Regions from separate parts of the Deefgea piscis genome, predicted to be linked through region 1. Evidence: predicted binding sites of a transcription regulator. Region 1 holds the regulator's gene; each other region holds the start of a gene.

Region 1 (9,920 bases):
AACACCATCGCAATCGAACGAATTAACATCCGCCCCTTCGGGGTTACTACGATGGAATCCACTTCCAAGACCAATAAGCCATCTGCGGCCAAAGGTTTTAGCAACTCAAGCTCTTCAGCAAAGTAATCACTAAAATCAATCATATAACTGGCTTCAAACGTTTGAAAAAACAATTCAAACTGACACATCAAGGCCTGAATCACCGCGCGGCGCAGCGCATCATCCCGATTCATAGTTAGGCCACGCTCAATCGGAAATTCGTTTACTGCTAGCTTGGCGTAATATTCTTCTAAAGTTTTTACATTTTGGTAGTAGTTCGCGCCAACCTTACCAATCGAAGACACGCCAAATGCCAGCAAATCACAATCGGCATGCGTTGAATATCCTTGGAAATTTCGTTGCAAGCGACCACGACGCTGCGCAACCGCCAGATCATCATTGGGTAGCGCAAAGTGATCCATGCCAATTAAGACATAACCGGCCTGAGTTAATTGCTCGATTGAATTTTGTAAAATATCGAGCTTCACTTCTGCAGACGGCAACTCATCCGCATTAATTCGGCGCTGCGGCATAAAGCGCTCAGGCAAATGCGCGTAGTTATATAGCGCAATACGATCTGGCTTGAGCAACAGCACGCGATCAATCGTTTCTGCTAGCGACTCCGCAGTTTGTTTTGGCAAACCATAAATCAAATCAACGCTGACTGAGCGAAAGCCATGCATTCTAGCCGCTTCAATCACCGTGCGAGTTTCTTCCTCTGACTGCACGCGATTCACCGCAATCTGCACCTCGGGATTAAAATCTTGAATACCCACACTCATTCGGTTAAAGCCCAATTGAGCCAAATGCTTAATTGTCTCTTCACCGACTTTACGAGGGTCAATTTCAATGGAATATTCGCCAGTTTCTAATAAAGTGAAATGGGCATTAACCACATCCATCAAACGCTGCAGCTGGGCATGCGACAAAAAGGTCGGCGTGCCGCCACCTAAGTGCAATTGACTCACTTTAGGTCGATTCGGCAACAAATCACCGTACATCTTTATCTCTTGCGTGAGATAATCGAGATATTCATCGGCTTTAGACTGATCTTTAGTAATAATTTTATTACAACCGCAGTAGTAACATATCGTATTACAGAACGGCAAATGGAAGTACAATGACAAAGGCATCGACAAGGCGCCAGGCATGCGCTGACTTAAGCAGGCCGAATGCGCCTCTTGGCTAAGACCAGCGACAAATCGATCCGCAGTTGGGTAGGAGGTATATCGAGGGCCTTTGCCATCGTAACGCACAATTAACTCACGATCGAAATCAATAGCTGGCGCAGTAATGTTTATTTTTTTCGAGATCATGATCTTTCCCAGTAACTTTGCTTTGGTCGCAGGATAAGATGGACCTGCAGAATAAAGTTTGATCTAAATCAGATAAAATATAACATCCCTCTTTATAGATAGCTGGTTTTGCTTTACAACAGCTGCTGAAATTATCATTCAAGCGTACATCGAGCCTTATATGATTCAAAATATTCAAATCCGCGAACTGACACCTCGCCACCTTCGTCAATCATGTTCTAACTGCAGCTTGCGTGAACTTTGCCTCCCTATCGGACTGAACCCCGAAGAAATGCAAGAGCTCGATGCCATTATCACGCAAGCTCGACCGATCAAACGCGGTGAAGCACTTTACCGTGCTGGTGAACCCTTTAAATCGCTCTTTGCCATTCGCGTTGGATTTTTTAAAGCCAGCGTGATTTCTGAAGACGGCCGCGAACAAGTCACCGGCTTTCATATGTCGGGCGAATTAATGGGCATGGACGCGATTAGTTCAGACTTTCATACTTGCGACGCCATCGCACTCGAAGACAGCGAAGTGTGTGAACTGCCCTTTGGTGAGATTGAAGAATTAGCCGGTGATGTGCCACTCTTGCAGCGCCACTTATATAAAGTGATGAGCCGAGAAATCGTTCGCGACCATGGTGTCATGTTGCTATTGGGCAATATGAAGGCAGAAGAACGTCTAGCTGCTTTTTTGCTCAACCTATCGCAACGTTTTGCTATTCGCGGCTACTCTTCTACTAGCTTTCATCTGCGGATGACGCGTGAAGAAATCGGTAGCTACCTCGGACTCAAACTTGAAACCGTTAGCCGAACGCTGTCAAAATTTCAAGATCAAGGCTTTATCAAAGTTCAAAATCGCTTAATTGAAATCATTGATGGTGACAGTTTGAAAAAGCTGTTGAGCAACTGCCAAGGCGAATAATCTCGCACGGGCTGCCCAACCCATAACGGCAGCCCAATGGAGCTACAATGCATTACACCATCGTCGCGCCACAACCCCTACAAGCATTGCTCGCACATCGACTCAAGCATTTCGCCACAATTGACTATCAGTTTTGCGACAAAACCAAATCCCAGCCGGCAATGATCTTTGTCCAAGCCAATCCCCACGCAACGCCCAACACCTTCCAAGCTGATATTGAACTACTGGCCCTACCGGCATTACAAGCACCAGAATACGGCTTTATCTTTGCCGCAGCGGGATCATTAACGGCACTACAAAGCACGGCCCCTTTACTCGATGCACTCGCCCCTATTGCCAATGGATGGCTACATATTGGTGACTTTGGCGCCGCTAGTTTTGCACATCGCGCGTGGCAAACAATAACTGAAAGCGCATCTAAAGAAAGCTCCGCTTTTTGGCAAAAAATCCCAAATCTACCCACGCCTATTCCGCTCAATCAAGCGGAGTTCATTACTGAGCTCGCCAAGCAAATGGGTGAACAGCAACAACAATCCATCGTACTACAACAGCTTGCCAGCGAGTTTCTCAGCCAGCAGCCAGCACACGATTTCCAGCCCTACTCTCCACTACAACGCCAATATTTTGGCCCATGGAGCCAAACCAATACCTCGCCAGCACAGCAATTAGCCAACTTCATTTTGCAAATCCCCACGCAATACACGCCAGCCAATTGAGCACAAAAAAATAGGTATTGCAATACAGCGCTTATTGTATAAAGTCTGCATCGCAATACCTATTTAATCATTCCAACTTTCAGTCAAACACACTCAAACCAAACGCAGCGATTGCTACTTACTTGGCCATCACCCGCTGACGACGGCTTTCAGACAAGACAATCCCTGCCGCTACCGACACATTCAAACTCTCTACCGAACCATACATAGGAATCGATACCAGACTATCACAAAGCTCACGCGTCAAACGGCGCATGCCTTCACCCTCATTACCCAACACCCAAGCAATCGGCCCAGTTTGGCCATAATGGAACAAATCGCACTGACCATCGGCCGCAGTACCCACCACCCAAATGCCACGTTCTTTTAAGTCGCGAATCGTTCGCGCCAAATTAGTCACCATCACATACGGCACGACTTCAGCGGCACCACAAGCCACTTTAGATACTGTCGCCGTTACGCCAACACATTTATCTTTAGGTGCAATCACCGCATGTACGCCCATGGCATCGGCGACACGCAGACAGGCACCCAAATTATGCGGATCGGTAATCCCATCTAAAATCAATAAAAACGGTGGCTCATCTAAATCATCCAATACATCTTCAATCGACAAATAGCTTTTTTCAGTATCAATCAGCGCCGCGACACCTTGATGACGTACATGACCAGCAATACCATCCAAACGTGCACCATCCACTTGAACCAGTTTTACATCTTGTAATTTCACGGTTTTCAGTAAATCTTTCATCCGTGGGTCGCTACGTTCACTATTAACGTAAACCTCTAGCACCGAGTCGGGAAAACGCCGCAAGCGCGATGTGACAGCATGAAACCCATGAATAATTTTATTTTGCGACATACGCACATTTCCTAAAAAAGCCGAGATTCGCAATTTTACGGGGTTTATGCAAAAAAGACTGTAAATAAGACATTCTGAGCGCGAGAATACGCTCATTATTTTACAGCGAAGGCAATACTCAGTTAAATACATACTATTCTTAAGGTACTTCAACAACAAAATAGCATCAACTTTCCATGACCATGACAGCAACTGAAAACAAATCCAGCACTGAGCTCAGAGACCAATACCTCGCGATGCTAGAGGATATTGCCAAAGAACTCGATGGCAATACGATTTTCCCTGTTTGCTTTGATATTTCAATCCAAATTGGCGCGGCGATGAAAGACCCCAATGCTTCGATACAAAAAATCGCCAGCGAAGTAGAAAAAGACCCACTCATCACCACCAAGCTGCTCAAGCTAGCCAATTCTGCTAGCTACAATCCCTCAGGGCGCGCCATTGTAAATATCGAAAATGCCGTGATTCGACTAGGAATGGGCGTCGCACGTTCGGCAGCACTGGCTTGTGCAATGGATCAACTATCTCGTTCCGCACAACTCGCCCCCTTTGAAGCGCAATCTCGACTTTGGTGGCAACACAGCCTTAAAACTGCAGCCATTGCGCGGGTACTTTGCAAACACCTCGCGCCGCGCCTTAACCCAGAAGTCGCTTTTTTAGCTGGACTGGTTCACGATTTGGGCGCTTTTTTTATGCTCGATCGCGCAGGCAGAAACCCAGAGCTACTCGAAAGGCCTAAAACCGTGGAATATTTAGTCGCGCAATGGCATGACAGCATTGGCACCGTGCTGCTTGATACCTTGTCACTACCCGAAGAAATCATCGAAGCGGTCAGAGACAATGACTTGCCTCGCCCACCGACCACGCAATTAAGACGCCTAACTGATGTAATTTACGTCGCCAATTTATTCGCCGGTGGACTGGAAGAAATCAACAAACAAGATCTGCCTGAGGCCTTTGTTCCCACCGAGCTCAACGACCCGCAATACACCAATTTGATCAATGAGATGAACGAAGCCTGTCAAGAAATTCTGAGTGTGTTTTAAGTCTAATTGGCAGCACACGGATGGCTGATTAACGAGTCACCGTAAGACCTGATAACTTGTGCAATAACGACTTGATAACCTGACAGCCATTGCGCGTAACGCGCCTTTGCCTGCAAATGCAATGGATGCTGCATCAACGCTTTTAAGCCCGCTTCAGATTGCCAATAATAAACATTACAAATCCGTCCGCTCTCTACATTTTGCCAAGCCTCCTCGCCCAAATAACCCTCGGTTTCCTTAGCGGCCTGAGCAATCTGCTGGTCGAGTTGATGAAATTCTTCGTCAAATTGTTTAGGGTCAAAAATAAAGGTTGCGGAATAAATCACGGCACTCAGCCTTTTTGCATCGGTACAAAACGAATCCCTGACGGGCTAACTTGGTCGGCACCGCAAGGCATAAAGCCGTAGCGCATATACGCCATCACACTGTTCACACTGGCGCTCACCGTTTGCAGCGGTGCATCTTGCTCAGCAGCCTTAATTAAAGCGCGGCCAACGCCGCGACTTTGCATTTCAGGCAGCACAAACAACATGGCGATATGCTGTGATGACCTTACCTGTAGTACACCAATGATCACATCTTGAATCAAGGCAATATACGTCACCGAATGCCGCGCATCGCGACTGGCAATTTCATCGGCAGTCGACAAGCGGGCAAACGTAGCCACCCCAGCAGGTGGCTGATACTGCACGGCCAAATGCGCAAAAGTCGTTTGCACTACCTCTGCGGCACGCTGATATTCATCGGCGACAATTTTACGAATCACCAATGCCATCTTAACCCCCGGTACCACCCACTGTTAAACCACCGTCAATTCGCATTGTGGGTTGCCCCACGCCGACCGGCACGCTTTGCCCATCTTTACCGCACGTCCCTACACCTGGATCGAGCGACAAATCATTACCCAGCATCGACACTTTAGTCAGCACATCCGGACCATTACCAATCAGCGTGGCGCCTTTTACTGGGTACAGCATTTTCCCGTCTTCGACCCACCATGCCTCAGCTGCAGAAAACACAAATTTGCCGCTGGTAATATCCACCTGACCACCACCGAAGTTCACTGCATACAGTCCGCGCTTAATCGATGCAATAATTTCTTGCGGATCTTTATCGCCATTTTCCATCAAGGTATTGGTCATGCGTGGCATGGTGATATGCGCATAGCTTTCACGGCGGCCATTGCCCGTTACCGGTTGCCCCATTAGGCGAGCATTGAGACTGTCTTGTAGATAGCCTTGTAAAATACCGTCTTCAATCAATACCGTGCGCTGCGTTGGATTGCCTTCATCATCGACATTGAGCGAACCACGGCGATCACCAATCGTGCCATCATCCACTACCGTAACGCCGGGCGCAGCAACGCGCTGGCCGATTTTTCCCGCAAAGGCCGAGCTGCCTTTGCGATTAAAGTCACCCTCTAAACCATGGCCAATCGCTTCGTGCAGCAAAATACCCGGCCAGCCATTACCTAACACCACCGTCATCTCGCCTGCCGGTGCCGGTCTAGCATCTAAATTGAGTACCGCCTGATCCACCGCTTTTTTGGCGTAATCGAGCAAGACCATGTCGGTAAAATAACCATAATCAAAACGACCGCCACCACCGGCACTGCCTTGTTCACGTTTGCCATTGGCTTCGACAATCACATTGATCGACAAGCGCACCATAGGTCGCACATCCGCCGCACGATGGCCATCGTGACGCGCGATATACACCAGCTCATATTCACCCGCTAAGCTTGCCATCACTTGCACTACGCGCGGATCGAGACTGCGCGCCAATTGCTCCAATTTTTCCAACATCGCCACTTTGGCCGCTTCGTTTAAACTCGAAATAGGATCTGTTGGGGTATAGAGCTGACGAGCATTATGTTTTGTGACATTGCGAGCAATACCCTCACCACCTTGCCGACCAATCGCCCGAGTGGCGTAAGCGGCTTGGGTCAGCGAGGGCAAGCTAATATCGTCCGAGTAAGCAAACGCCGTTTTTTCACCTTGAATTGCCCGCACACCCACGCCTTGGTCAATGCTAAAGCTGCCTGATTTCACAATCCCTTCATCCAAACTCCACGCTTCAGAGCGGCTGTATTGGAAATACAAATCGGCGTAATCAATTTGGTGCGTCATGATGTCGCTAAAAACTTGGCTGAGCGCCGCCTCATCCAAATTAAATGGGGTTAGTAATTGCTGTTCAGCTAAGGCAAAAACGGTCATTGGGGTTCACTTTTAAATAAGGTGTTTAAGTTGTCGTGCGACAGCAAGTCGGCAAGGCGTTTCAATCAAAAACAACCCTGCACATTTTTACAGTATTCAGTTACAGCGATTGTCCATGAAAGACCAAAAAAAGTACGAACAATTTCATCAGAAGCAATCAGCAATCCCATCGGAAGAAAACCTCATCGTCATTGTGAGCCGGTTAATCCCTTGCCGGCTATGGCAATACACGATGTGACAAGGCAGGCAAACTACTGCGAACTCGCTGCATCTGGCTGGCCTTTAATTCACCCAGCACCAGCCCTTCACCACTAGGCAGACAATTGATTACCTGCCCCCACGGATCAACAATCATGCTGTGCCCAAAGGTCGTTCGACCGCTAGGATGCTCACCGCCTTGATCAGCAGCGATGATAAAGCATTGATTTTCAATCGCCCGAGCACGCAGCAAGACCTCCCAATGCGCGCGGCCCGTCGTTGCCGTAAACGCCGCGGGTAATAACCAAATATCGATACCGTCCACTTGACGAAACAACTCCGGAAAGCGCAAATCATAACAAACCGCCAAGCCAACGCGGCCAAATGGCGTCTCAAACGTGACCACTTCATCGCCAGCGCTAATAGTGTTGCTTTCACAAAACTGCTCGGTACCACTATCAAAACCAAATAAATGAATTTTGTCGTAGCGCGCAATACATGCGCCACTTGGGTCAAATACGAGGCAGCTATTTTTAACCTTTGCGGCATGCTCCGAGCGCAATGCAATTGTACCGGCCGCCAAATAAATACCGTGCTCGCGCGCGGCGGCGGCCAGAAAATCTTGAATCGGCCCAGCGCCAAAGGCCTCTTGTATCGCCAATTTGTCTTGATCGGTTTGCCCCATCATCGCAAAATATTCTGGCAACAGCACCAGCTTAGCGCACGCCTCTGCGGCCTTGGCAATCAGCAACTTAGCGCGCTGTAAATTGTCATTCACCACGGGACCAGAAATCATTTGAATCGCGCACACTTGAACCGATTGCATATTACCCTCGCCATGTATAGCCACAAAAGCCACATCTAATGTTTACTACTGCAACATACCCATTAGTTTAATTTTTTAACTTGTGGATCACGCATTGAACCGCTGATTTGATACTCAAACGAAACCAACTCTCCGAGCGGATTTTGATCAAACAAACGCTGCGCGGCAAAGGTCGCCAATCCGGCAATCGGATTAATCGCCGCGACGCCCAAAGCCACCGCATCCCCAACAGCAGGAACGATGCGCACCACAATGTCTTGCGTGCCAGCAACAAAATTAGCATCGCCTTTAAAACGCACTTTGGCCGACGGGGCATCGATCGTCAGGTTTTTAGTCTTGGCGACACCTTGATTCATCGTGGCGTCCCCGGTAATGCGATCAAAACCAAACCCTTGTGAAATCAAGTCTTCAAAATCAAGCTTTAAGCGCCGCGGAATCGCTTGTAAATTCAGCACCGTCAAAAACCGCCCGGCGCCCGGATCAATTTTAAGAAACTGCCCAGCGCCAACGTCAATTTTAAACTGCCCTTGCATTGAATTGAGTTTGGGCGACCAAGGCGGTCCTTGCCATTCCACATTGCCGCCAAAATTGAGTGGCGCCATCGTCATCGCCTCTGGATAGCCAAACCGAGTCAATAATCGTCCCAGATTCGGCGAAGTGAGCTGTACTTGTCCTTGAGTCAGATTTTTTCCGTCTTTTTGTTTCCAAACCCCATTTAATATTAAATCACCGTCGTTATTTTTTAACTGTAACTGCTCAATATTGAGCGCCGCGCCTTGCGGTACCGCCAATACATTTAACCGACCCAATTCAATCCGCTCATAGCGCAAATCAGCCACATCTAAATTCATTTGCGGCCAAGCACTCGGATCATCCAATGCATTGTTTTGCACAGGACCACTTAAGCCCGGCACATTGGTCTGCGTTGTCTTTGGTTCCATTGACAATGGCAACCATAATTTACTCAGTTTGGCATTCAGTTGACGACTACCGGCCTGCCAGTTGATTCGGCCCGCCAGCTCTTTACTGTCTAAATCAATCTGCCAATTTTGTGCTGTCGGTTTCGCGCTAATGGTGACACCATTAAATAAACGTCCCCATGCATTCACTTGCTTAAAACCTAGCTCTTTCACTGTAATGACCGGCAAGTTATTGCTCGCGGCATTGGTCGTGGAATTTGCCGAGGCAATCGATGGTCGCGGCATTTTTTCAACAAAATCGAGCCAATCTTCAACATCGAGCGCAGGCCAATGCCCAGTCACTAACACGCCACTCTCTGGCATCGCCCTCACTTCACTACCTAGTCCAATCACCATTTGTACTTTCGGTTCAGCATTAGGGCTCGTTTGCTTACTTTGCATTTTGCCGAATAACAATTGACCCAAAGAAAACGTTAATTGATGCTGCAATTCCCCACCGCTGGCTTTGACATTGAGCGCCCGGCTTTGCGCGGCATTTTTGCCCAGCGGCGCCGGTAGATTGACTTTCGCCCCTTGTAAATCGCTACTCACCGATAGATCAAATTGCTTAGGCGCAACTTTAAGCTGCGCTTGATACTGACTTTGCCCCGAAATCTGCGTTTGCAGTGCCGGTAAATAAGCAGCGGCAATCTGCCCCATTGCCGCGTCACCAGTTAAATTTAATACCAAAGCGCCATTGACATCGTTCGAGCCTAATAATTTAACCGTACCACCAAGGGCCTTGGCCTGAGCATATGGCACTTTAATCGCCGACTCAGAAAACTCAACCTCCCCAGTGGCGGCATTGAGTACCGGAATCGCACCACCAAAACGC
Region 2 (9,920 bases), 310 kb from region 1:
TTAGAAATACCGACTGCGGCGTTATCTCTGACGGCAAAATATCGCTAGGTTGACGAATAAGCATGACAAGTTCTCCAAAAAGAGCCGTTCTGATACGAATATAAAGGTTTCGTCGGACTAAGCCGACTCGGCAAGGATCACCACTACAGCGTAATGAATGATGGCTGCGCAGGGTGTTTTTCAATTAGTCGTCATCACGCCTTCATTCTGACAGTGCCCATACAAAAAAAACCGCAAAGTTTTCACTTTACGGCTTTTTACAGTTAATTCTTATTTTTGCGCCAAGATCCACGTCGCCAATTGCTTGGCTTCATCGCCAGTAATCATATTTGGCCCCATCGGCACCGGTCCCCAAACGCCAACACTGCCTTTTTGAATTTTGCCGGCCAGCAAAGCTACCGCATTTTTATCGCCTTTATATTTGGCGGCAATTGCTTTAAACGCAGGACCCACGATTTTATTCTCTACCGAATGGCAAGCCATACAGTTTTTTGACTTTAACATCGCTTCAACCGGTGCCGCGATCGCAGCCCCTTGTAGTAACGCCAAACTCAGTGCGGCCCAATAAATGGTTTTCATAATTCAAATCCTTATTGCTATTAATCCGTTAAGCAATGCCTCTTGCCGCTTTATTACTTTATTTTATCTTACTTTGCTCGAAATGCCGCTTAGAGTAGCAACTAAGCTATCGCGGCAGCATCGCATACAAACAGTGAATCACACATGCGGAACATCAACGCCAAGGTGATCTATGAAATTTTTACGCCAACATCGCCAAAAAACGCGACAATAGTGACCTGCCCGAACAAAATGGCCTAGATCATGGATTACTTTCCTTTATTTTTAAATTTAAAGCAGCAAGCCTGCCTCATTGTGGGCGGCGGTGAAATTGCCGTTCGCAAACTGCGTTTATTGCGCTCTGCGGGTGCTGATGTCACCGTCGTGTCGCCCGAGCTCTGTGACGAGATGCATGATTTAGTTCGATCGGGCGAAGTGCGCTGGCAGCCGGCGCAATTTTCGATCACGCAAATTACTGGGCAACGCCTAGTCATCGCCGCCACCGATCAAGCCAGCGTGAATCAAGCGGTGTTTTCGGCTTGCGAAGCGGCCGGCATTTTGGTCAATGCCGTAGATGATCCAAGCCATAGCCGCTTTATCACCCCGGCAATTATTGATAGAACGCCACTCACTATCGCCATTTCAACGGGCGGCGGTGTACCGGTGTTAGCAAGGCATTTACGCGCTCAACTTGAAGCGTTGATTCCCCACGGCTGGGGTGATCTGGCGCAATTGGGTAGCGAATTACGCCAACATTGCAAAGAAAAAATGCCAGACCCCGCGCAGCGCCGCGATTTTTGGGAGGCTGTTTTAGCTGGCCCAATTCCAGACCAAGTTTTCTCTGGGCAAATTGAACACGCCCGCGCACAACTCATATCGGCGATTGATGAGGGCAAGCATGCACCAACGGGCGCAGTGTATTTAGTTGGCAGTGGCCCGGGAAATCCTGATTTGCTGACGTTTCGCGCATTGCGCCTAATGCAGCAAGCTGACGTGGTGTTGTACGACAACTTGGTTTCGCCCGAAATCATGGAGATGGTACGCCGCGACGCTGAGCGAGTTTATGTCGGCAAAAAATCCAATAATCACGCGCTACCGCAAGAAGAAATCAATCGATTACTGGTTCGTTTAGCGCTCGAAGGCAAGAAAGTCTTGCGGCTTAAAGGAGGCGATCCGTTTATTTTTGGTCGTGGCGGCGAAGAGATAGAAGAATTGGCCCAGCACGGCATTGCGTTTGAAGTGGTGCCCGGCATTACCTCGGCCGCTGGCGCATCGTGCTACGCCGGCATTCCGCTCACGCATCGTGATTATGCGCAATCGGTCACTTTTGTAACTGGTCACAGAAAGGCTGGTGAAGTGGATCTTGATTGGCCACGCTTGGTCAATCCAAGTGAAACCGTTGTGGTATATATGGGCGTCGCACAAGCTGGGTATATTGCTGAACAGCTCATTAATCATGGCCGAGATAAAGATACCCTTGTGGCTATCATTGAGCGCGCCACAACGGCACAACAAAGAGTCGTCACCACTACCTTGATTGAGCTCGCCCAGCGAATCGAGCAAGAAGGCATTAAACCCCCTGCCTTGTTGATTATTGGCGATGTGGTGCAATTGCATGACAAATTGAAGTGGTGTTAAAGCACGCACAAAAACCTGCTTTGCAAGCAAAATGGCCAGCTCAATCGCTGGCCATTTTTTTATTCACCGCCCACTTACTTTATCTCGGTCAAATCAGACAAGCGAACTTCTGATTTGTCATCTGTCATCGGCCGACCTTTGCCAGAGCCCCAACGCTGCGCCACATAAATACTGCTGTGCCCCGAAAACAAAAAAGCCACCACGCAAGCCAATAAAGCATACGGGCCAATCGCCGCGCCAAACAGCTCAATCGCCATTAATGTACACGTTAATGGCGTATTAGCAGCACCAGCAAACACTGCCACAAAACCCAAACCAGCCAACAAAGGAAACGGCATATTCAGTAACGGTGCCAAAGCATTGCCCATCGTCGCGCCAATATAAAACAAAGGCGTCACTTCACCGCCTTTAAATCCAGCGCCAAGCGACAAGGTGGTAAAGAATAATTTAAGCGGTGCATCCCAAAATGGGATCGGTTGATTAAACGATTCAACAATACTTGGAATACCCAAGCCAATATACCGCTCGGCCCCAAAAATCAGCACCAAACTGGCCACACAAATGCCGCCAACAAAGGGACGCAGTGGTGGGTACTTGATCCGTTTAAAGTGCCTTGCCACCCAGTGCGTTAATTCAGCAAATGATTTACCCGCCAAGCCAAACAAAGCACCAGCAAACAGCACTGCCAATAAACCCATAATGGTGACTGAAGGAATACTAGGAATCACATAATGCGTGTGATGCACGCCCAAAGATCGCACCAACCAATCGCTCACCAAACTGGCGATTAGACAAGGAAACAAAGCGTTATTGCGCATTTTGCCCAAGGCTTGCACTTCAAGCCCAAACACCGCGCCTGCCAGCGGCGTACCAAACACCCCAGCAAAACCGGCGCTCATTGCCGCCATCAAAATCACCCGCCGATCTTGGACCTTGCGCTTGGTGATCAAGGCAATTTGGTCGGCCAATGCGCCCGACATTTGCACTGCCGTACCCTCACGGCCAACGGATGCGCCAAATAAATGTGAAAATACCGTACCAATAAAAATCAACGGCATCATGCGCAACTGGGTAATCGCGCGAGGCTGATGAATTTCATCGATCAGTAAATTATTACCTGACTCAATATCTCGGCCCCATTCGTAATACACCCAGCCCACCAACAAACCTGCAAAGGGCAAAAATAGAATCAGCACTGGATTAGCAACCCGCGTTGCCGTTGCCCAATCTAATGAGACTAACAATAAGGCCGAGGTCAATCCCGCACACAGGCCAATCACTGCCGCCAGCGGCAACCAGAGCACAATATCGCGCAGCGTTTGCCGATAAAAAGTTTGCCAATTCATTTTTTGTCCTTTACTCGACCAATGCCGATACTGGCCCCAAAATAAAGAGCCCCAACGACAACCATCATCAACACCGCCGTTACCAGTACCACGCTGTCAGCAAAATCGGCAAAATCAGCGCCGTAACCACCCCATTAAAGCCCATCGCCAATCCTGCAAATGCACCTGCCGTATCGGAAATCTGAAACGCGCGCGCAGTGCCTACACCATGCGAAGCCAAACCCAATGCAAAGCCTTGCGCTACTTCATGCTCAATTTTCAACCAGCGAAACAAAGGCAGCGCCATCGCCGCACCTGCAATCCCGGCAACAATCACCGCGTTGGCGGTGAGCGACGGTAAGCCACCATGCTCTTGTGATAAAGCCATCGCAATGGGTGTAGTACATGATTTAGGCGCAAAAGATAATATGGTGGTCCAAGTCAAACCCATCCACTGCCCCAAAATCAACACCGACACAATCCCCACCGTCGAGCCGACCAATAAAGCAATACTCAGTGGAATAAAGTATTGCTTCATTTTCGCTAAATTGAGATACAAAGGAATCGCGAGCGCCACGGTGGCCGGACCGAGCAATAAATGAATCGGCTTGGCACCGGCAAAATAAGTTGCATACGACACGCCGCTAATTTTTAACACCACAATCAGCACTAAAACCGAAACCAACACTGGATTGAGTAAAGGAAAACAACGTGCGCGGTGATACAGCGTATCGGCCAATAAATAAGTCACGCCAGTGAGTGCAATCCATGTTGCAGGATATTGCGCGAGGGCTGAAATAACGCTCATTTGCTAGCCTGCTGAGTCAATTTAGCTTTGCGTCTGGCCAATAAAAACTGCAATACCAAACCCGTTACCAGCAAAGTAATCACGGTAGAAATTAAAATCGTAACCACCATCGCCACACCTTGTGATTTTAATTTGTCACCCAACTCAATCAGCCCCACCCCAGCCGGAACAAACAAAATACCCAAGTAGCGAAGCAAGCCTTCTGAAGCATAAACCACGCGTTGCTCGGCACCGCGCCGCACAATACACCATGCAGTCAGCAGCAACATGCCAATCACCACCGCAGGAATTGGCAACTGAAACAGCTGCCGTAATAATTCACCACTGACTAAGGCGAGAAAAATAATTGATAAGCCATACAACATACGCAATCCAATTTCAGAATTTGCCAATATCAACACTCTACTGCGAGCCAGCAGCGCTGAATAGACCAATCAATTACCTTGATCAATGGATTTAATTTCCAAAATCGGCACATTGAATACCGACCATTTAGATCAACCTACAGCAAGATATTGATTTAAAGATAAAATTTATATTTAAGCGCGGTTCTCGTTGCAATAAATCGCCATAAACACGCAACAATATTCAATTAAGTCCATCGCTCAACATCAAATGTAAAACGCTATTTTAGAATTGCTTTCCCACCCTGAAGCGGTTTTCGTTAAAATGCGGCTATGAATACCGAATCCATGCTTTGCTTTCACTGCGCCCAGCCTTGCCCCGCCCAAAGTGAATTTCAAATCCGCTATCGCCAAGCAATGCACCCTGCCTGCTGCGCGGGCTGCCAGGCGGTGGCCGAAACGATTATCAATAGCGGCTTAGATCAATACTATACGCAAAGGCAACAGCCAGCCGATCGCAACGCACCACTACCTACCGAGCTACTTGAGCAACTGGCGCTGTATGACGACCCAGCCTTACAGCAAGACTTTGTTCACACCACCAGCGGCCAAGAAAAAGAAGCGGCGCTCATCCTCGAAGGGATAAGCTGCGCGGCGTGCATTTGGCTCAATGAGCAACATATCGCCCAACTAAAAGGCGTTACCTCGGTATCGATCAATTATTCCAATCACCGAGCACGCATTGCTTGGGATGACAGCCAAATTCAACTGTCGACGATTTTGCAACACATTGCCGCAATTGGTTATCGCGCCATCCCTTATGACCATGCTCGCGATGAGCAAAACTGGCAAAAACAAAGAAAGTCGGCCTTATTTCGTCTGTGGGTTGCCGGTCTCTCGATGATGCAAGTCATGATGTTTGTCGTGCCGATTTACCTCGCCCCCGCAGGGGAAATCGAAGCCAACTGGCTCTCCATGATGCACTGGGGCAGTGCTTTACTTACCTTACCTGTGGTGTTGTATTCTTGCTGGCCGTTTTATCGCAACAGCTGGCGCGATTTGCGTCGTGGCCGCGCCAGCATGGATTTGCCCGTCAGCATCGGCGTATTGGTGTCATTTTTTGCCAGTTTGTATGCGCTGATCACCGATCATGGCGAGATTTATTTCGATGCCGTATCGATGTTTGTGTTTTTACTATTAGGCGGGCGCTATTTAGAGCTCAAAGCGCGGCGCAGTGCCGGTGCTGCGGCAGAAAAACTCGTTAAATTAGTGCCCACCTTTGCCCATCAACTCGATACCGAGCAGCGATTGCATGAGGTTGCCGTCAGCCGGCTCAAGGTCAACGATCGCATTGTGGTTAAAGCGGGTGAGATCATCCCGATTGATGGGGTGGTGCTTGGCGGATCTAGCGATGTAAATGAAGCCATGCTCACTGGCGAATCGCTACCCGCTCATAAAACTAGCGGCGCGCTAGTCACCGCAGGCACGGCCAATTTACTCTCACCACTCACCATTGAAGTACTACACACTGGCAGCGAAACGCGAATTGCCGCCATGGTGCGCATTTTGGATCAAGCACTAAGCCAAAAGCCTCGTTTAGCCACCATTGCTGATCAAATTGCCGGCTGGTTTGTATTTGGTCTACTGATTGCCGCAGCCGCAACGTATTGGTACTGGCATTTGCACGATCCTTTGCATGCGCTGCCGATTACGGTGGCACTGTTAGTCGTGTCTTGCCCTTGCGCCTTGTCGCTCGCCACCCCCACCGCGCTTACGGCGTCTACAGGCCATTTGGCGCAACTGGGTTTATTGGTCACTCGCGCCAACTTATTAGAGACCCTCGCCAAAGTCACCGATATTGTGCTCGATAAAACTGGCACACTGACCTTTGGTGAGCCGCGAATTACCCGAACCATCGCACTTAACATCAGCAGCGAGCGGGCTTTGGCCATCGCACAAAGCCTTGAGCAGCAATCGGAACATCCGATCGCCAAAGCGTTTTTAGCCGAGTCCAATACCGAAAGCCTGCCCGTAGCGCAGCAAGTACAAAAACATGCTCAGGGCGGTCTATCCGCAATAATCAATCAGCAGTATTACGTCATCGGCTCACTAGCATTTCTTGCCGAACAGATACAACAAGCCGTACCCGAAGAATTTGAGCTGTATCGGACTGAAGGCAGCATGGTTGCACTATCAGACGGACATACCTGGCTAGCCGCCTTTGTATTAGCCGATCAGTTACGCACTGATGCCATCGCCACCATCGCTGAGCTCAAAGCCTGCGGCGTACAACTGCATCTGGTTTCTGGTGACCAATCGAGTAGCGTACAAGCCGTAGCGCAACAGCTCAACATTCAATCAGCTATCGCCAATGCAACACCTGAAAGCAAAGTCAGCTACATGCAGTCCTTACAACAACAAGGCAAAACTGTGTTAATGATTGGCGATGGCGTCAATGATGCGCCGGTGCTAGCGCTAGCCAATGTTTCAATTGCCATGGGCGCTGGCGTGGATATTGCCCATGCCGCTGGCGATATGGTGCTATTAAACAACAATCTGTCTTGCCTTCCCGCCGCACTGGCACTCGCCAAAAAAACCCAGTCCATTATCAAACAAAATTTACTCTGGGCTTTGCTTTACAATCTCGGCGCATTGCCGCTGGCGGCGGCTGGGTTTATCACCCCTTGGCTTGCCAGCCTAGGCATGGCGATCAGTTCATTGCTGGTTGTCGTCAATGCCTTACGCCTACTTTCACGCCAAAAGAGGCCATAAAATGGAAAGCCTTTACCTGTTAATACCGCTCTCGATTCTACTTGCCTTCGTCATTGGCTTTGTCTTTTGGTGGACCATCCGCAGCGGTCAACTGGACGACCTTGAAGGGCCAAGCTGGCGAATTTTGCATGACGATGACAAGTTGCCGCAGAAAACCGACTCAAACGACGCAGAAAAACAAAAAAATCCTGACTGAACCCGTTACAAACAGGTAAAATCGGGCAGTTTGTAACTATGCACACTTGATTAATATCAAGTTTGCTCAGCATTGAGTTGCGTATAGTCCGTAGAGTCTTTCGCCCCTTATCAGCGGGACAAAAGACATCGCTAGACCACCGTGATTGGGTTCACCCAAAAACACATACCACTCAGCACAAATCAAAAATAAGTTTTTAACTAAATTCCAAGCAGTTGGAGATCAATCGGAGCGCTCTAATGGAAAACCAAGCCACATACAATTACAAAGTGGTTCGGCAGTTTGCCATCATGACGGTCGTTTGGGGGATTGTCGGAATGTTGGTTGGCGTAATTATCGCCGCCCAAATGTTCTGGCCAGAACTCAATTTCGGTCCGTACTTTCATTTTGGTCGTTTACGCCCACTTCACACTAACGCAGTTATTTTTGCGTTCGGTGGCTGTGGACTATTCGCAACGTCGTACTACGTAGTTCAGCGCACCTGTAATGTGCGTCTTATCAGCGATAAACTCGCCGCCTTCCATTTTTGGGGTTGGCAGCTGGTGATTCTATTGGCAGCGATTACATTGCCTTTGGGTTACACCCAAGGTAAAGAATATGCTGAACTTGCATGGCCGATTGATATCTTAATCACCGTAGTTTGGGTGTGTTATGCCATCGTGTTTTTTGGCACGATTGCCAAGCGCAAAGTAAAGCATATTTATGTCGCCAACTGGTTCTACGGCGCATTTATTCTAGCTGTTGCCTTGCTACACATTGTCAATAGTTTGGTTCTGCCTGTTTGGGGCACCATGGATTCATACCCAATTTACTCTGGCGCGGTCGATGCCATGGTGCAATGGTGGTATGGGCATAATGCGGTTGGTTTCTTCTTAACTGCTGGCTTCTTGGGCATGATGTATTACTTCGTTCCTAAGCAAGCAGGACGTCCGATTTATTCTTATCGCCTATCAGTAGTGCATTTCTGGGCGCTGTCTTTCACCTATATGTGGGCCGGCCCTCATCACTTGCATTACACCGCGCTACCTGACTGGACTCAGTCTTTAGGTATGGTGTTCTCTCTGATTCTGCTTGCACCAAGCTGGGGCGGCATGATCAACGGGATCATGACCTTGTCAGGCGCATGGCACAAACTACGCACTGATCCAATCTTGAAATTCTTAGTGACTGCATTGTCGTTCTACGGCATGTCGACCTTTGAAGGCCCAATGATGGCGATCAAATCAGTCAATGCATTGAGCCACTACACCGACTGGACTGTAGGCCACGTTCACTCTGGCGCACTCGGTTGGGTAGCGATGATTACCATCGGCTCGATCTATTACTTGATCCCACGTTTGTTTGGTCGCGACCAAATGTTCTCGGTTAAGTTAATCGAAGTGCATTTCTGGATGGCCACCTTAGGTACCGTACTGTACATCGCTTCAATGTGGATTGCCGGCGTGACTCAAGGCTTGATGTGGAGCGCACTCAATAGCGATGGCACTTTGGCTTACTCGTTTATTGAAGCAGTTAAAGCGTCGTACCCTTACTACTTCATCCGCTTCTTGGGTGGCGTCATGTTCTTATCGGGTATGTTGCTGATGTTCTACAACGTGATTCGCACCATCTCCGAAGGCAAAGCGGTTGATGCACCGATCCCAGCCGTTGCAGCGCACGCCTGATCGCGCAAGGAATAAATTGAAATGAATAAAATTCAGAAAATCGTTGAAGAGAACGTGTTTTATCTGATCGTCCTGACTTTTTTTACGCTCAGCATCGCAATGTTTGTCGAAATTTTGCCGCTGATGTTTAGCAAAAGTGTCACTCAGCCGATCGCTGGCGTTAAACCCTACAGCTCATTACAGCTAGCAGGTCGTGACGTTTATATTCGTGAAGGTTGCTACTCATGTCACTCACAGATGATTCGTCCATTTCGCTCAGAAACTGAGCGCTATGGCCACTACTCTGTTGCGGGTGAATCAGTGTATGACCGTCCTTTCCAATGGGGTTCAAAACGTACTGGTCCGGATTTAGCTCGGGTTGGCGGACGTTATTCTGACGAATGGCATCGTGTTCACTTGATGAATCCACGTGATGTAGTACCTGAATCAAATATGCCGGCGTTTGCTTTTTTGGCCACCAAGCCAGTTGATGGCGAATTGATGACCAAAAAACTACAAACCCTGCGTAATTTAGGTGAGCCATACACCGACGCTGACATTGCTGGTGCTGCCGAAGCGGTTAAAGGCAAAACAGAAATGGATGCAGTGATTGCCTATTTACAAGGCCTCGGTCTC
Region 3 (9,920 bases), 1.4 Mb from region 1:
GTCGCTGGGATAAAATTTGACGAAGTGGCGCATGATTTGTACGCGCCCAATGCCTGGGCTGAGCGTTTGCAGTTTTCGCCTAGCGCTAAAGTGCCGGTGCTAATTGATGGCGATATCCATATTTGGGATTCTTTAGCCATTGCTGAGTATTTGGCCGAACGTTATCCGGCGGCACAATTGTGGCCACAAGACATCGTGACGCGCGCTTATGCGCGATCGGTTTGTGCTGAAATGCATGCTGGATTTTCGGCATTACGTAGCATTTGCCCGATGGATATTCGGCAGAAACACCCTGTAGTCATGACCCCCGCATTGCAGGCGGATATTGATCGGGTATTGGCGATTTGGCATGACTGCCGCTCGCGTTTTGCGGGATATGGCGAATTTTTATTTGGGCATTTTTCTTGGGTGGATGCGTTTTTTGCGCCGGTGGTCACTCGCTTTGTAACTTACGGCATTGCGGTGCCTGCGCCGTTAGATCTATACATGAATGCCGTGTTGGCCTTGCCCGCAATGCAAGAATGGATGGCCGATGCATGTGCCGAGTCAAGTGTTGCGGTATAGCTGGATTTTAAGTGGTAATCAGCAGCAAAAACAGCGGCTTTTTGCCGCTTTTTGTTGCCTATTTTTTAGGCACGATGTAGAATCCGCGCCTTCCCCTTGAATGATTTATATGCCATGCAGATTGGCCCGTATCAGTTAAAAAATAATCTGATCGTTGCGCCCATGGCGGGAGTGACTGATCGTCCTTTTCGTCAGCTGTGTAAGCAGTTTGGAGCAGGGCATGCGGTCTCAGAAATGATGACTAGCGATGTGGCTTTGCGTTCAAGTCAAAAGTCTTTGCTGCGCGCAAATTTTGACGGTGAACTGGCGCCGATTTCGGCGCAGATTGCCGGATCAGATCCCAAAATGCTGGCCGAAGCGGCGCGATTTCAAGTCGCCAATGGCGCGCAGATTGTGGATATCAATATGGGCTGCCCAGTTAAGAAGGTTTGCAATAAGTTGGCCGGTTCGGCTTTATTGCAAAACGAGCAATTGGTTGGCGATATTTTGGATGCCGTAGTCAATGCCGTTGACGTTCCTGTAACACTCAAAACGCGCTTGGGTTTTGCCAATGGCGCCGAAAACATTTTGCGCGTTGCTCAGTTGGCCGAGAACGCCGGGATTGCCGCATTGGCGATTCATGGCCGTACGCGGGAAGATATGTATCAAGGGCAGGCCAGATATGGATTGATTCGTGCAGTCAAAGAATCAATCTCGATTCCGGTGATTGCCAATGGCGATATTGATAGTCCGGCCAAAGCCGCTTTGGTACTGAAAGAAACCGGTGCCGATGCCATTATGATCGGCCGTGCGGCACAAGGCCGACCTTGGTTATTCCGTGAAATTGCGCATTTTTTGGCGACTGGTGAAACCTTGCCGCCGCCCGAAGTGCTAGAAATTCATGGCGTATTGCTCGGGCATTTGGATGATTTGTATGCGTTTTATGGCGAATATTCCGGTTGCCGAATCGCGCGTAAGCATATTGCTTGGTATACCAAGGGTTTGCATGGCAGTAATGAATTTAGGCAAACGATGTATGCCGAGGAAACAACCGCTGGACAAGCGCTAGCGGTCGATACCTACTTAAAAAGCTTGCTCAATTTTGGCGAGCGACTGCAATACCGCAACACAGCGAACGAATCAGAATAGCGTAACAGCTGTGTGATGAAGACAATAACGAACACCGAAAAATCGGGAGATTGAATGACTACCCCCACCGACTTGATTGCAACGGCAATTAATGAATCGCTCGCGCAGTATTTTAATGACCTAGATGGTGAGCCGCCGAGTGCATTGTATGAAATGGTTTTGGCTCGCATGGAAAAGCCGCTCTTGGTGAACGTGCTGCAGCGCGTTGAGGGTAATCAATCGCGCGCTTCAGAAATGCTCGGCATTAATCGCAATACCCTGCGTAAAAAATTACAAGCCTACGATTTGTTATAAATCGACCCCTGTGGGGTCTAGTTTCAATTCAAACAGAGGAAGCATGATGAGCAAAATTACCCGTGCCTTGATCAGCGTATCGGATAAAACTGGTGTGTTAGCATTTGCCCAAGCCTTGCATCAGCAAGGTGTCGAGATTCTTTCGACTGGTGGCACTGCTAAATTATTTGCCGATCACGGTCTACCCGTGATTGAAGTTGCCGATTACACCGGCTTTCCTGAAATGCTCGATGGCCGCGTGAAGACCTTGCATCCAAAAATCCACGGTGGCATTTTAGGCCGTCGTGATTTAGACGCGCATGTAGCCACCATGGGCGAGCATGGCATTGGTAATATTGATTTAGTTTGTGTGAATCTGTATCCGTTTGAAGCGACGATTGCCAAGCCCGATTGCAGCTATGAAGACGCCATCGAAAACATCGACATCGGCGGCCCAGCCATGGTGCGCTCGGCAGCCAAAAACCACGCGCACGTGGCGATTGTGACCGATGCCGCTGACTACGATTTATTGATCGAAGAAATGCAAGCCAATGGCGGCGCATTGGCTTTGGCAACGCGCAAAAACTTGGCGAAAAAAGCCTTTAGCCATACCGCAGCGTATGACGGCGCGATTTCAAATTACCTCACCGCTTTAACCAGCGACGGTGAAAAAGCGATTTACCCAACGCGTTTAAACTTGCAGTTTGAAAAAGTGCAAGACATGCGTTACGGCGAAAATCCACACCAATCAGCGGCGTTTTACCGTGATTTGGACCCAGCAGCAGGCAGCTTGGCCAATTACAAGCAGTACCAAGGTAAAGAATTGTCGTACAACAATATCGCCGATTCGGATGCCGCGTGGGAATGCGTGAAGCAATTTGCCGAGCCAGCTTGCGTGATTGTTAAACACGCCAACCCTTGTGGCGTTGCCGTGGGTAAAGACAGCTATAGCGCATATCGCCTAGCCTTAGCGACCGATACCACCAGTGCCTTCGGTGGCATTATTGCTTTCAATAAAACCGTTGATGCCGATACGATTGAAGCGGTGTCTACGCAATTCTTGGAAGTATTGATTGCACCATCGTACACAGCAGAAGCATTGGCTTTGATCGCCAAAAAACAAAACGTTCGTGTATTGGAAATCGCCATTGAAAGCGGTGAAAACCGTTTTGATTTGAAGCGTGTTGGCGGTGGCTTGTTGGTGCAAACGCCCGATGTGCATGCCTTGATGTTGGCCGATTTGAAAGTCGTGACTAAGTTGCAACCGACGCCAGAACAATTGAAAGATTTGTTGTTCGCGTGGAATGTGGCCAAGTTTGTTAAATCAAACGCGATTGTGTTCTGCAAAGGCGGCCAAACTCTGGGCGTTGGCGCTGGCCAAATGAGCCGTGTGGATTCAACTAAAATTGCCGCGATTAAAGCGCGTAACGCTGGGTTGGAATTACGTGGTTCGGTCGCAGCGTCAGACGCTTTCTTCCCGTTCCGTGATGGCGTGGATGTGATTGCCGAAAACGGTGTGTCGGCGATTATTCAACCGGGCGGTAGCTTGCGTGATGAAGAAGTGATTGCTGCAGCCGATGAGCACGGCATTGCGATGGTAATGACTGGCATTCGCCACTTCCGTCATTAATTAAGTACGACCTCGGCAGTGCTCAGGCGTTGCCGAGGTGATAGATATAAAAATACTAATAATAAAAACCAATTAGCGAGCCAATAGAGTTCGTATTTCACGGGAAGATGAATACATTTCTAACTATACGAATTATTAAAACAATGACATTTAAAAAAATATGGGCAATGTGTATCGGGCTATTGTTAGCGGCCAATGTATCAGCAGCAGACTGTGCCGATTGGTGGCTGTTTGATAAAGCCTGCAGCAATATTAGTGGCATTTGGAATGAAGGCGAAACTGGATTATTACTCTCTGGCTACGCTTGGCATAATCGCAGCACCTATGATCGAGATAAAATCGATAACTATAACGAACTGGCGTATGGCGGTGGCCTCAGCCTTTATCGTGCTTTACCCAATAATAATGAAGAAATGATTTATGCGATGATGTTTTCTGATTCGCATAGCAAGCCAGAAACCCATATTGGTTATGCCTATATGTGGTACTGGAATGTCTTAGGACCACTTAAAGCGGGTGCAGGTTTGACTGCGGGTTTGTTCTCGCGCAGTGATATCGGCAGTTATGTCCCGTTGCCTTTTGCTTTGCCTTTAGTTGCTCTGAAATATGACAAAGTCAATCTGTATGCGACTTATATTCCAGGTGGTAGTAATAATGGCAATGTGTTGTTTTTATTTTCCCGCTTTGATTACTAATCAGCGCTTGGAGTAAGAAAGAAATGAATATCCTCGTCATTGGCTCAGGTGGCCGTGAACATGCATTAGCTTGGAAATTAGCCCAATCTGAGCGCTCGACTAAAGTATTTGTCGCGCCAGGCAATGCAGGGACTGCACTCGAAAAAAATCTCACCAATGTCGCAATCACCGCTATTCCAGAATTGATTGAATTTGCCAAAGCTGAAAACATCCAGCTGACCGTCGTTGGCCCAGAAGCGCCGTTGTCGCAAGGGATTGTGGATGCATTTCGTTTGGCTGGGCTTAAGATTTTTGGCCCAAGCCAAGCGGGTGCTCAGCTGGAATCATCTAAAGATTTTGCTAAAGCCTTTATGCAGCGCCATGGCATTCCAACTGCCGATTACCAAACTTTTGCCGATGCCGCAGCAGCGCATGCCTATATCGACGCTAAAGGCGCGCCGATTGTGATTAAGGCTGATGGCTTAGCGGCAGGTAAAGGCGTCGTGGTTGCGATGGATTTGCTTGAGGCCCACGCCGCTGTTGATGCGATGTTGTCAGACAATCAATTTGGCGACGCCGGTGCTCGCGTGGTGGTTGAAGAATTTCTCACCGGTGAAGAAGCCAGTTTTATCGTGATGGTCGATGGTAAAAACGTCTTGGCGATGGCCTCCAGCCAAGACCATAAGCGTTTGCTTGACGGCGATCTAGGCCCGAACACTGGCGGCATGGGCGCGTATAGCCCAGCACCGGTCGTTACCCCAGAAATCAACGCACGCGCGATGCGTGAGGTGATTTTGCCAACGGTGCAAGGCATGGCCAAAGACGGTATCGAATACACTGGGTTTTTGTACGCCGGTTTGATGGTGAGCCCTGATGGTTCACTCAAAACACTGGAATTTAACTGCCGCTTTGGTGATCCGGAAACGCAGCCGATTATGCTGCGCTTGAAGTCAGACTTTGTGACTTTGTGTGAACACGGTGTGAATGGCACGTTGGATCAAGTTGAATGCGAATGGGATCGTCGGGTCGCTTTGGGTGTGGTGATGGCCGCAGCTAATTACCCAGAAACCCCGCGCAAAGGCGATGTGATTACCGGTTTGCCAAGTGATTTAGAAGACGGTCATGTGTTCCATGCCGGTACTACGCTGAACGAAGCTGGCGAGCCAATCACCAGTGGCGGCCGTGTGTTGTGCGTTACCGCATTTGGTGAAAACTACAAAATGGCGCAAAAACGCGCGTATGAAATTTTGGCCGATATTCATTTTGATGGCGCGCAATATCGTAATGATATTGCTTGGCGAGCGATTAATCGTAAATAAAGTATTGTGATCAATACAAAGTAAAAAGCGGCCTTGGCCGCTTTTTTTACGCTATAAAATGCTGCTTGTGACTTAAATAAATCGGCGTTATTCGCGCCGATGGCTGCGTAAAGCGTGATTGATTCTGGCGATAAAGCGAGGCTTCATTTCGCTTTATTTTTTGTTGCGAGAGGATTTTGAATCGTGCTTTGTTGATCGGCATCAACGAGAAATCAGCAATATAGTGTGATATTATGAATCATTCTCATTGCGGATTGGCGACTATGCGTGCTCTCTCTCAGCTAGATTTAAACCAACGTGCTCTGGTACATGCCATCAGTACCGATGTTGATTTGCTGCCACGGTTATCGGCGCTGGGTTTGCGTGAGCACAGTGAAGTCACGGTGATTCGCCGCGGTTGGCTGGGTGGACCTTTACATTTGCGGGTAGGCAATACTGAATTTATGTTGCGCCGTGCTGATGCCGCGCTGATTCAGGTGCTGCCGATTGCGTCGAGTGTGGTCGTGCTGGCTCAGACTGAGGTTTTAGCATGAAGCGGGTGGCCCTGGTTGGGATGCCCAATACTGGAAAATCGACGTTATTTAATCGCCTCACTGGCGGCACCGCGCGCGTGGCCAATTGGCCGGGCTTAACTGTTGAGTTGGCTTCCAGCCGAATTTTGCTCGGCGCCAATATGGTGCAAATTTTTGATTTGCCGGGGATTTACGATTTAGTCGGTGGTGCTGAGGACGAACATGTGGCGCAGCGTTTTTTGGCTGAAGCCAAGCTCGACGCCATTGTGCTGGTACTCAATGCCACGCAACTCGATCGCCAATTGGCGCTGGCATTGCAGCTCAAAGCCTTGGGGGCGCCACTGCTGATTTGCCTCAATATGCAAGATGAAGCCAAGCGCGCTGGTATCTCGATTGATTGCGCTTTGCTGGCCAAGGAATTGGGCTGCTCAGTGCAATTAATTAGCGCTAAATTGGGCGCGGGCCTCAATGAAGCCAAGCAGCAATTAAATCAACTGATGTCGCAACCCAGTGTGCAGCTTAATTTAGCCAATGTCCCTGCGGCTAGCGCCATGCATGCGCAAGAAAAACGCCTGTTTCAAGCTGCGGTGCAGCAGCCGCCCACGCTGGCGCTGGACACGACGGCGCAAGTCGATCGCTTTGTGCTACACCCGTGGCTGGGTTTACCGCTGTTTATTGTGGTGATGTTTGGCTTGTTCCAACTCACATACGCCATCGGTACGCCGTTACAAGACACGCTGGAAGCGGGTTTGATTTGGCTTAAAGAAGCCTTTTTATTGCCTGCTACGCAATCGCTGCCGGCCTTTTGGCAAGGCTTGATTGTCAATGGCGTGTTTGATGGCGTGACTACGGTACTGACTTTTGCACCGATTATTTTCTTGTTTTTCTGCTTAATGTCGGTGATTGAAGACTCCGGTTATTTTGCCCGCGCCGCTTTTATGATGGATGGCATCATGAGCCGAATGGGGCTCGATGGCCGTGGTTTTGTCATGCTGATGATGGGCTTTGGCTGCAATGTGCCGGCGATTATGGGTACGCGGGTGATTCGCGATCACAAAGCGCGTTTACTGACGATGCTGACGATTCCATTTTCGCTATGCTCAGCGCGCTTGCAGATTTTCTTGTTTTTGAGTGGCGCTTTGTTTAGTCCAGCTCATGCGCCGTGGGTGTTGTTGTCGCTGTACATCATCAGCATTTTGGTGGCGATGGGCACTGCAGTGTTATTTCGCTCGCACTTTCAATCCAATGAGCCGTTTGCGCTGGAATTGCCGCCTTATCGTTTGCCATTGATGAGCCATATCTGGCGGCGGGGTTGGGGCGAGGCGCGCGACTTTTTGCGTTTAGCCAGCACTATGATCGTCATTGGCGTGGTGTTAGTGTGGCTACTGACTAATTTTCCTAATCCACAACACAGTTATGCTTTGATGGTGTCTGATTTTTTCCAACCGGTATTGTCACCGATTGGCATTGATTCGACCTTGTCGATTGCGTTGATCTTTGGTTTTGTTGCCAAAGAAGTTGTGCTCGGGGCCTTATCGGTGATTACTGGCCATGATGGTACGGCGCTGGCAACACAGCTCGCGCACACGCTTGATCCGGTGTCGGCCTATAGCTTTATGCTGTTTACGCTGACGTATATTCCTTGCGTTTCAGTGATTGCGGCGATGAAAAAAGAATCGAAATCGACAGCATTTACTGCGTTTTCGCTGGTTTGGTCTTTGGGCTTAGCGTGGACGATTTCCTTTGTTTTCTACCAGTCAGCGCGACTGCTGAATTTTTAATCGCGTTCTACTCCTTTAGTGTGGCGTGAAGTGGGTGTTTTCAGGGTAAAATGGCGGGTTTTGCAACCCGCCATTTTTTCATGAACCTGCTCGTCCTCGGCCTTAACTATCAAACTGCACCGCTCGCGGTACGGGAGCGGCTGGCCTTTAATCCGGATGAGTTGCCTTCGGCATTGGCCGACTTGGTCGCCCTCAAGGGTGTTTTTGAAGCTGCGATTGTCTCCACCTGTAATCGAACCGAGCTGTATTGCCACGCTCGCGATATCGATCAAGTGATGTATTGGCTTGCAGACAACAGAAATCAAAGCGTTGATAGCATTACCTCCCATATGTATGTCTATGAAGGTGAAGCTGCGGCGCGGCACGCTTATCGCGTGGTGTCGGGTTTGGACTCGATGGTGGTGGGTGAAACCCAAATTGTTGGCCAGTTTAAAGATGCCGAACGATTAGCGCGAGATGCCGGCACCTTGGGGACTTTGCTCAATGGGGTGTTTCAACGGGCGTTCTCAGTGGCCAAAGAAGTGCGCACGCGTACCCAAATTGGCGCGTCATCGGTGTCGATGGCCGCCGCTGCGGTGCGTTTAGCCGAGCGTATTTTCCCTTCGATTAGCGATTGCAAAGTACTGTTTATTGGTGCCGGTGAAATGATTGCGCTGTGCGCCACGCATTTTGCGGCACAAAATCCCAAAAAAATCGCCATTGCCAATCGCACGCTCGAGCGCGGTCAAGCGCTAGCGCAGCAATTTAATGGCGAAGCGATGCTGTTGGCCGATTTGCCCGCCAGAATGGCCGAGTTTGACGTGGTGGTTACGTCCACTGCCGCGTCCTTACCGATTGTTGGCAAGGGCATGGTCGAGCGGGCTTTAAAAGCGCGCCGCCATCGACCGATTTTTATGGTCGATTTGGCCGTACCGCGTGATATAGAAAGCGAAGTCGCCGATTTAAACGATGTGTATTTATTCACCGTCGACGATTTGGCCGAAGTCGTTCGCCAAGGGATGGCGTCGCGATCATTAGCTGTAGAAAGCGCCGAAGCGATTATCAGCGAGCGTTTGAGTGATTTTAATACTTGGTTAGCCAGCCGTGCATGGTGCCAACGATTCGTGATTTACGCGATCATTCCGATCGCATTACACGCACCGAGCTGGCACGGGGCGCAAAAACGCTTGGCAGCGGGCGCTGATCCAAGTGATGTGATCGAGCAAATGGCGCAGCAAATGAGTAATAAGTTTTTGCATACGCCGCTGTCCGCGCTCAATAGCGCTGCGCCCGATGAGCAAGAAGCCTTGGTCAATTTAGTTCGCCGTTTATATCGATTACAAGATATTGATTAAACGCTGGACTAGGGAGTATATGAATATGGCTTTTATTGTTTAAGGGTTATATTCATATACTTAATTTTTTTGACTTGTTGTCGTGTTGGACAGCAGGTACTGCCTGCGGCATTGCCTCCCCGTGAATGGGCTTATTTAATGGCTTACCTTAACGGACACCACAATCTGAATAAACCTTCTATTTATTGATTGTGCAGCCACAATTATTAGCATTGGTTTGAGTTCTGCGAGGTTTTAATTTTGCTTGCAGCTCGCCTTATGGAAACAGCATGAAACCATCAATTCAAGCCAAATTATCGCAATTGGCTGATCGTTTAGAAGAAGTTAGCGCCTTATTGGCGTCTGAAGAAGCCACTCGCGATATGGACCAATATCGCAAATTAAACCGTGAATACAGCGATATCACCCCGGTGGTTGAGTTGTGGCACGAATTTAATCGCATCAATGCCAATTTGGCCGATGCTGAGGCGATGTTGTCTGATCCGGAAATGGCTGAATTGGCCGCGGAAGAAATCAAAGACGGCAAAGTGCGCCTAGAGCAACTCGATTATGATTTGCAGACTGCGCTTTTGCCTAAAGATCCTAACGACGAGCGCAATATTTTCCTCGAAATTCGCGCCGGTACGGGTGGCGATGAAGCGGCGTTGTTTGCTGCTGATTTGTTCCGCATGTATAGCCGCTACGCCGAGCGCAACCGCTGGCAAG

The links. The regulator FNR, encoded in region 1, switches genes on or off when oxygen is low (the NO sensors DNR and NnrR bind a similar motif). The targets are predictions, from matches to a motif close to TTGATNNNNATCAA.
Region 2: a site for FNR is predicted at 7,688-7,701, ahead of ccoN (cytochrome-c oxidase, cbb3-type subunit I). Genes of this name have one in related genera too.
Region 3: a site for FNR is predicted at 5,780-5,793, ahead of K4H25_RS00080 (FeoA family protein). Genes of this name have one in related genera too.

What each region holds. Positions count from the first base shown of each region.
Region 1 covers NZ_CP081149.1:2,232,563-2,242,482, forward strand. Annotated here, with positions in the region: gene hemN (oxygen-independent coproporphyrinogen III oxidase) at 1-1,355, opposite strand, end outside; gene fnr (fumarate/nitrate reduction transcriptional regulator Fnr) at 1,516-2,262, shown strand; gene K4H25_RS10355 (hypothetical protein) at 2,310-2,978, shown strand; gene rlmB (23S rRNA (guanosine(2251)-2'-O)-methyltransferase RlmB) at 3,097-3,840, opposite strand; gene K4H25_RS10365 (HDOD domain-containing protein) at 4,017-4,886, shown strand; gene K4H25_RS10370 (antibiotic biosynthesis monooxygenase family protein) at 4,889-5,212, opposite strand; gene K4H25_RS10375 (GNAT family N-acetyltransferase) at 5,218-5,661, opposite strand; gene tldD (metalloprotease TldD) at 5,663-7,102, opposite strand; gene K4H25_RS10385 (carbon-nitrogen hydrolase family protein) at 7,320-8,126, opposite strand; gene K4H25_RS10390 (YhdP family protein) at 8,189-9,920, opposite strand, start outside.
Region 2 covers NZ_CP081149.1:1,925,984-1,935,903, reverse strand. Annotated here, with positions in the region: gene msrP (protein-methionine-sulfoxide reductase catalytic subunit MsrP) at 1-64, opposite strand, end outside; gene K4H25_RS09005 (c-type cytochrome) at 271-579, opposite strand; gene cysG (siroheme synthase CysG) at 823-2,196, shown strand; gene K4H25_RS08995 (voltage-gated chloride channel family protein) at 2,271-3,542, opposite strand; gene K4H25_RS08990 (LrgB family protein) at 3,622-4,329, opposite strand; gene K4H25_RS08985 (CidA/LrgA family protein) at 4,326-4,721, opposite strand; gene K4H25_RS08980 (heavy metal translocating P-type ATPase) at 5,007-7,445, shown strand; gene ccoS (cbb3-type cytochrome oxidase assembly protein CcoS) at 7,447-7,641, shown strand; gene ccoN (cytochrome-c oxidase, cbb3-type subunit I) at 7,881-9,305, shown strand; gene ccoO (cytochrome-c oxidase, cbb3-type subunit II) at 9,327-9,920, shown strand, end outside.
Region 3 covers NZ_CP081149.1:9,381-19,300, reverse strand. Annotated here, with positions in the region: gene K4H25_RS00110 (glutathione S-transferase family protein) at 1-564, shown strand, start outside; gene dusB (tRNA dihydrouridine synthase DusB) at 679-1,692, shown strand; gene K4H25_RS00100 (helix-turn-helix domain-containing protein) at 1,747-1,986, shown strand; gene purH (bifunctional phosphoribosylaminoimidazolecarboxamide formyltransferase/IMP cyclohydrolase) at 2,033-3,595, shown strand; gene pagP (lipid IV(A) palmitoyltransferase PagP) at 3,739-4,290, shown strand; gene purD (phosphoribosylamine--glycine ligase) at 4,314-5,588, shown strand; gene K4H25_RS00080 (FeoA family protein) at 5,852-6,121, shown strand; gene feoB (ferrous iron transport protein B) at 6,118-7,881, shown strand; gene hemA (glutamyl-tRNA reductase) at 7,962-9,215, shown strand; gene prfA (peptide chain release factor 1) at 9,485-9,920, shown strand, end outside.